2 regions of the Mycolicibacterium arcueilense genome follow, and region 1 is predicted to be linked to the other one. Evidence: riboswitches for the same ligand, from Rfam matches in the RefSeq annotation. Region 1 holds a riboswitch; the other holds the start of a gene.
What was found. Region 1 has a riboswitch for thiamine pyrophosphate ahead of thiC (phosphomethylpyrimidine synthase ThiC). Riboswitches for the same ligand answer to the same signal wherever they lie in the genome.
Positions count from the first base shown of each region.

Region 2: it holds a riboswitch for thiamine pyrophosphate, as region 1 does, so the genes downstream of both, thiO (glycine oxidase ThiO) here and thiC (phosphomethylpyrimidine synthase ThiC) in region 1, are expected to answer to the same signal.

Region 1 is NZ_JBZTYL010000019.1:9,675-13,489, forward strand. Features, by position in the region: gene thiC (phosphomethylpyrimidine synthase ThiC) at 1-1,363, opposite strand, end outside; TPP riboswitch at 1,353-1,462, opposite strand; gene AC4LGL_RS20025 (MFS transporter) at 1,976-3,733, shown strand; gene AC4LGL_RS20030 (LppU/SCO3897 family protein) at 3,807-3,815, shown strand, end outside.
Region 2 is NZ_JBZTYL010000027.1:68,009-71,823, forward strand. Features, by position in the region: gene AC4LGL_RS27085 (SGNH/GDSL hydrolase family protein) at 1-118, opposite strand, end outside; gene AC4LGL_RS27090 (thiazole synthase) at 115-873, opposite strand; gene thiS (sulfur carrier protein ThiS) at 866-1,066, opposite strand; gene thiO (glycine oxidase ThiO) at 1,063-2,067, opposite strand; TPP riboswitch at 2,057-2,171, opposite strand; gene thiE (thiamine phosphate synthase) at 2,211-2,882, shown strand; gene AC4LGL_RS27110 (NUDIX hydrolase) at 2,866-3,372, opposite strand; gene glnX (protein kinase G-activating protein GlnX) at 3,505-3,815, shown strand, end outside.

The sequences.
Region 1 (3,815 bases):
GCGCCTTGGAGAGTGCGTCGTCGCGCTGCTGGGCGCGGGGGTGTCCCTTGGCGAGGTCGCCGGCGTGCGCGGCGATCTTGTAGGCGATGACGCCGTCCTTGACGTCCTTGCGGTCCGGGAGGCCCAGGTGCTCCTTGGGCGTGACGTAACACAGCATCGCGGTGCCGGCCTGGGCGATGATGGCCGCGCCGATCGCCGAGGTGATGTGGTCATAGGCCGGAGCGATATCGGTGGCCAGCGGGCCGAGTGTGTAGAACGGCGCTTCCTCGCACCACTCCTCTTCGAGTCGCACGTTCTCGACGATCTTGTGCATGGGAACGTGGCCCGGCCCCTCGATCATCACCTGCACGCCATGGGATTTCGCGATCTTGGTGAGCTCGCCCAGCGTGCGCAGCTCGGCGAACTGGGCCTCGTCGTTGGCGTCGGCGATCGACCCGGGTCGCAGCCCGTCGCCCAGGGAGAACGTCACGTCGTAGCGGGCCAGGATCTCGCACAGTTCCTCGAAGTGGGTGTACAGGAACGACTCGGTGTGGTGCGCCAGGCACCAGGCCGCCATGATCGACCCGCCCCTCGACACGATGCCGGTGACGCGCTTGACCGTCAGCGGGATGTAGCGCAACAGCACGCCGGCATGGACGGTCATGTAGTCGACACCCTGCTCGCACTGCTCGATCACGGTGTCGCGGTACATCTCCCACGTCAACTTGGTCGGGTCCCCGTTGACCTTCTCCAGCGCCTGGTAGATCGGCACGGTGCCGACCGGAACGGGGGAGTTACGCAGAATCCACTCCCGCGTCTGGTGGATGTCCTTGCCGGTCGACAGGTCCATGATCGTGTCGGCACCCCACCGGGTGGCCCACACCATCTTGTCGACCTCCTCGCCGATCGAGGACGTGACGGCCGAATTACCGATATTGGCATTGACTTTCACACCGAACGCCTTGCCGATGATCATCGGCTCGGCCTCGGGGTGGTTGTGGTTGGCCGGGATGACCGCCCGGCCCCGAGCTACCTCGTCACGCACCAGCTCTGGTGAAACGCCTTCGCGTTCAGCGATATACGCCATCTCGGCAGTGATCTCGCCGGCGCGGGCCCGCTGCAACTGGGTGCCGCGGTCTTTGTGTATCCCGGGCCGTGACGGCAGGCCGGAGTTCAGGTCGATCACCGCGCCGTCGTCGGTGTACGGGCCCGAGGTGTCGTACAGGTCCAGATGGTCCCCGTTGGTCAGGTTCACCCGGCGAAACGGCACACGCATCGTCGTGTCGTCATGATTGATCTCGCGATAGACCTTGGTGCTTCCGGTGATCGGACCGGTGGTCACTGATGCGTCGACAGTGCCGTCAACAAAAACGCTACTACTCATTTTCATCTCCCTACGCCGGCATTACCCGGTCAGGTTCTTACGGTCGACGGGCGTACCCGTCCTCTCAGTGCGCTCGTGCGCACTCCCGCGTGTGTGGTTTGCAGGGCCCAACCTAGCGCAGATGTACTCCGCTGGGTAGTAACGGTCATGTTTGGTGTGGGCAGGCCTTCGCGGCACTTACGCCGCGGATTGCAGTCACCAGGTGGCTGCAACCCGACACTTAGAGCATGTCTAATGAATGTGAATAGTGTTGCGGCACAAAGGGAGCCCTGACTTGGAGCGGAGAATCTACCGGGTCTCGGAACTGTCTAGGCCAGGGCTGCTATTTGCGGGCGTACAGCTGCGCCCGTGTCGAGTCGCGCAAATAGGGCCTGTCGGGCGTTCACGGAGCCATCGCCGGCCCACGGTTTCTGTGGGGTTCGAGCTGCGTTGGGAAATGCCGCCGTTTTCGACTCCAGGGTTGGCCGATCGCGTGGTTTGGCGACCCTCGGGTCGAAAACGGCGAGATTCGAGGCCCGCTCAGATTGCCCACACATGATTTGTATAGCTAATATATGTGTTTTACACGTATTGGGCCCAGCGCCCCTCGATTGCCACTAGAGCGAAGACGGAATGACGACTGAGATGACGAACGCGGCCGGAGGCGTCGACGCCGCCGAGGCCGAGACCGCCGACCGGCGCAAACGGATGGATCACGACCACCCCTTCTACAAGTGGGTGGTGCTGTCCAACACGACGTTGGGCATCTTGCTGGCCTCCATCAACGCCTCGATCGTGTTGATCTCGCTGCCGGCGATCTTCCGCGGCATCGGGTTGAACCCGCTCGCCCCCGGCAACGTCAGCTACCTGCTGTGGATGCTGATGGGCTACCTGGTGGTGACCGCGGTGCTCGTCGTGCCGTTCGGGCGTCTCGGCGACATGTACGGCCGGGTGCGCATCTACAACCTCGGTTTCGTGGTCTTCACCGTGGCCGCGATCGCGCTGTCCTTCGACCCCTTCCAGCTCGGTGGCGGTGCGGTGTGGCTGATCGCTTGGCGCGTAGTGCAGGGTGTCGGCGGCGCCATGCTGATGGCGTCGTCGTCGGCCATCCTCACGGATGCCTTCCCCGCCAACCAGCGCGGCATGGCACTGGGCACCAACATGGTGGCCGCCGTCGCCGGGTCATTCCTCGGACTGCTGATCGGTGGCTTCCTGTCCGAATGGCACTGGAAGGCCGTGTTCTGGGTGGGTGTGCCGATCGGGATCCTCGGCACGATCTGGAGTTACCGCTCGCTCAAGGAACTCGGTGTCCGCACCGCCGGGCGGCTCGACTGGGCCGGCACGCTGACCTTCGGGCTGGGCCTGACGGTCCTGTTGATCGGCATCACCTACGGCATCCAGCCCTACGGCGACTCGACCACCGGTTGGACCAGCCCGTGGGTGCTGGGCTCCATCGCGATCGGCCTGCTGCTGCTCGTGGCGTTCTGCACCGTCGAGTTGAAGGTGTCGTCACCGATGGTCGACATCCGACTGTTCAAATCGGCGGCGTTCGGTATGGGCAACCTCGCCGGGCTGATGTCCTCGGTCGGACGCGGCGGGCTGCAGTTCATGCTCATCATCTGGCTGCAGGGCATCTGGTTGCCGCTGCACGGCTACAGCTTCGAATCCACCCCGCTGTGGGCCGGCATCTACCTGCTGCCGGTCACCGTCGGGTTCCTGGTCGCCGCGCCGATCGCCGGGTCGCTCTCCGACCGCATCGGTGCGCGGCCGCTGACCGTCGGCGGCATGCTGCTGATGGCGGCCACCTTCGTGGCGCTCCTGATGATCCCGGTCAACTTCGACTACTGGGTGTTCGCGATCCTGGTGTTCCTCAACGGCCTCGGCGGCGGCATCTTCACGGCCCCCAACACCGCGGCCATCATGTCGAGCGTGCCGGCCGGTCAGCGTGGGGCGGCCTCCGGCGTGCGGTCCACGTTCTTCAACGCGGGCAACTCGCTGTCGATCGGCATCTTCTTCTCCCTGATGATCGTCGGGCTGGCCAACACGCTGCCGGCGGCGTTGACCAGCGGACTGACCCAGCAGGGTGTCTCGGCCTCGGTGGCCAACGACGTGGCGAACCTGCCCCCGGTCGGCAGCCTCTTCGCGGCCTTCCTCGGCTACAACCCGATGGCCGAGTTGCTCGCGCCGTACGACGCGCTGCACCAGCCGGGAGTGAACGCGGACGTCATCACGGGCCAGACGTTCTTCCCGCAGCTGATCACCGAGCCCTTCCACTCCGGTCTGACGGTGGTGTTCACCGCCGCGGCCGTGATGATGGTGATCGGTGCGGTGGCGTCGATGTTCAGCGCGGGCCGCTATGGGACGGAGGCGGGAGCCGACAACGAGGCCTGAGCGGCCGGCGACGGGGCACTGAGCAGCCGGTCAGCAAACCGATTTCCGGTCGCCTCGTGGGATACTCGCCGCCATGGTCGTT
Region 2 (3,815 bases), on a different contig from region 1:
CCACCAGGTTCGGGTAATTGCGGGCCGAGCGGCCCGCCTGCCAGGGCGCCCCTTCAGCCGACGGCTTGATCCCCGGCCCGGCAGCCATCGAACTGCCCAGCGCGACATAGCGCTTCACAGGGCAGGGCTCGACGCCTGCGCCCAGAACCGCTTCGGAATACGCCCGGCCTGACGCGCCAGATATCCGGCGGTGACGGCGGCCGACATCGCCGCGGCCATGGTCGGTGGATCGGAAGCCCGGGTGACGGCAGTCGCCAACAGCACAGCGTCACAACCCAATTCCATCGCCAGCGCCGCATCCGATGCCGTGCCGATCCCGGCGTCCAGCACCACCGGCACCCCTGCCTGCTCGACGATCATCTCGATGTTGTGCGGGTTGGAGATACCCAGGCCGGTACCGATCGGCGAGCCCAGCGGCATGACCGCGGCACAGCCGGTGTCCTCCAGCCGGCGGGCCAGCACCGGGTCGTCGTTGGTGTAGGGCAGGACGATGAACCCGTCGTCGACCAATTGTTCTGCGGCCTTGACCAATTCGATGGCGTCGGGCAGCAGTGTGCGTTCGTCTGCGATGACTTCGAGCTTGACCAGGTCGGTACCCAGCGCCTCACGGGCCAACTGCGCCGTGAGCACCGCCTCGGCCGCGCCGCGACAACCCGCGGTGTTGGGCAGCGCCGCGATGCCCAGCCGGTTGAGCAGATCCAGCACTCCGGTTCCGCCCGACGCGTCGACCCGTCGCATGGCCACGGTCGTCAGCTCTGTGCCCGAGGCGACCAGGGCCTCTTCCAGCACAGCCAGATTCGGTGCGCCTCCGGTACCCATGATCAGCCGGGAACCGAACTCCCGGCCACCGATCCTCAAGGCGGAGTCAGCCACCCTGCACCGCCGTCACAACCTCTACCCGGGCACCGTCGGCCAGCGTCTGGTCCCATTCCGCGCGGGGCAGCACCGTCCAGTCGAGCGCGACGGCGATGCCCTTGTCCGGGAAGCCCCGGGTTTCCAGCAGCCCTTCGATGGTGGTCTGCTCGTCCACCTCGAGGGTCTCGTTGTTGACCGTGATGGTGATCATTTCGCTCCCACACTCATCTCGAGCTCAGCCGCGATCCGCTCAGCGGTCCACGGCGCCAATAGAAATCCGTTCCGGCCGTGCCCGACGGCCACCAGCGTGCGCTCGTCGACCCGTTCGACGATCGGCAACCCGTCCGGTGTCATCGGCCGCAACCCCGCCGCGGTCTCGGCCAGCTCGTACTCGCCGAGCGCGGGCATCACCGCGCAGGCGTCCTCGAGTAGGTCGCGCACGCCGCTGACCACCGGCGCGATGTCCCGGCCGTGCTCGTACTGGGTGGCGCCGACCACCACGCCGTCGGCCCGCGGCACCAGGTAGACCGGGCGCCCGTGCACCCGGGCCCGGATCACGCGCTGCGGCACCGGCATACAGCCTTGACGCCACCGAAGCCGCAGTACCTCACCCTTGACCGGGCGCACGGGCAGACCAGGCAGGAGCTTCGGGGAGTCGATGCCGTTGGCGATCACCCGGACGTCCGCCTCAACATCCTCCAGGTTCTCGACGGGCCCAGCCCACCGCACCGCCAGTCGTTCGCAGTGTGAGGCCAGCCCGTCGACCACGGCCCGGTTGTCCACGGCGAGTTCGGTGGTGGCCCGGAACCCGTGCCGGATACCCTGTGCCAGTAGCGGTTCCACGTCCCGCGCGGCCGTCGTCACCTCGACCGGCTGCCCCTGGGCCGACAACCATTCGGCCACGGTGTGCAGGTCGGACACGTCGGCCCGGTCGACCGCGACCACCAGCGACTCCCGCGCGGTGACCACCTCGGGCGCCAGCCCGTCGAGGAATTCCGAGTGCCACAGCTTCAGCGATTCCAGGCCGATCTGCAGCATCTGCTCTTCACCCGGCCAGCCTTCGCTGTGCGGGGCGAGCATGCCGCCGGCCACCCACGAGGCTCCGTGCTCGCGTGTGCAGTGCAGCCGCACGGTCCAACCGTCGAGTGCAGCCCGGCGTGCGACCGACAGCCCGATCACACCGCCGCCGATGACGGCGAGTGTCCGCGCCATATCCGCTCCCTTCGCCGGCATGACCCGGATCAGGTGTGACGGTCAGGGCCGGTCCGTGTGCCCACTCTCAGCCCCGCGTCCCCGGGACTCCCGTATTGATTGCCAGTCCAGGGTACTCGGGCGGTACCGGCTACCGTCGCGGTGTGGAATCACCGGTCGACCGTTTGCAGCGCGCCACCCTGTACCTGTGCACCGACGCCCGCCGGGAGCGCGGTGACCTGGCTGAATTCGCCGACGCGGCGCTGGCCGGCGGGGTGGACCTGATCCAGCTACGCGACAAGGGTTCGGCCGGCGAGAAACAGTTCGGCCCGCTGGAGGCCCGGCAAGAACTCGAAGCGCTGGAGATCCTCGCCGACGCGGCCCGCCGCCACGGCGCACTGCTGGCGGTCAACGACCGCGCCGACATCGCGCTGGCGGCCGGGGCCGACGTACTGCACCTGGGCCAGGACGATCTGCCGTTGGACGTCGCACGGGGCATCATCGGGGACCGTCCGGTGATCGGCCGCTCCACCCATGACGCCGGGCAAGCCGCGGCTGCGATCGATGAGCAGGTGGACTATTTCTGCGTCGGCCCGTGCTGGCCGACGCCGACCAAGCCCGGCCGGACCGCGCCAGGACTCGAGCTGGTGCGCTCGACGGCGGCGCTCAATCCGGCCAAGCCGTGGTTCGCGATCGGCGGGATCGATCAGCAGCGGCTGCCCGAGGTGCTCGCGGCCGGGGCCCGGCGCATCGTGGTGGTCCGCGCGATCACCGCAGCCGAAGACCCGCGTGCGGCAGCCGAGGAATTGAAGGCGGCTGTCAGCGCGGCGGGTTGACCTCAAGCGGTAGCGAGGCCGTCACCGTCCGCAGCTGCTCCCAGCTGGCGGCGAACCCGGGATGCAGCGGCAGTGCCGCGACTTCGTCCTCGGCCACCCAACGCAACTCCGAGCTCTCCCGGTTCGGGATGGTCTCCAGCGGTTCGGGCACGTCGGCGATCACGGTGGTGTAGCTCCAGTGCGTGCCACCGATACCGGCCACCTCGGCCGTCACCACGGTGGTCCGGACGGTGAGCTGCTCGGCCGTCACGCCGGCTTCCTCGTTGGCCTCCCGGACCGCGGCCTGCTCGGCGGTCTCGTGACTGTCACGCGCGCCTCCGGGCAAGGCCCAGGTTCCGCCCTGATGACTCCACGGCGCGCGATGTTGCAGCAGCACAGCGGCCGATCCACCCGGCCAGGGCGCGCGCAGGAGCAACCCCGCGGCACCGTGACGCCCCCAATACCGGGCGCCGTTGTCGGAGAACACCCAGCCGTCACCGTCGCCACGCACGCGTACAGCTTAGGGAACGCCGTCTGTTTCGGTGGACCCCAATTTCTCCGCGAGCCTAAGTGGGCGCTCTTAGAATTTTTTTATAGTGTGGGGACAGCCGTAAGCACCGAAATAAATGAGGTCCGTGCGCAGGTGACTGTGGAGTTGGCACATCCCTCGACCGAACCGCTCGCGTCCCGGTCGCCGACCACGCCTGCCCATCCTCGGTGGTGGTTTCTGTGGACCACTCCGGGCCGCATCTTGACCATCGGGCTCGTGTTGTCGGCACTTGTTATCGCCAGTGCGTTCGCCACCTCCACCACGATCAACGACCGCCAGCAGGCGCTGACCACCGTGCTCGATCACACCGAGCCTCTCGCGTTCGCGGCGGGCCAGCTCTACACCACACTGTCGGTCGCCGACGCCGCCGCGGCCACGGCCTTCATCGCCGGAGCCGAGCCCCG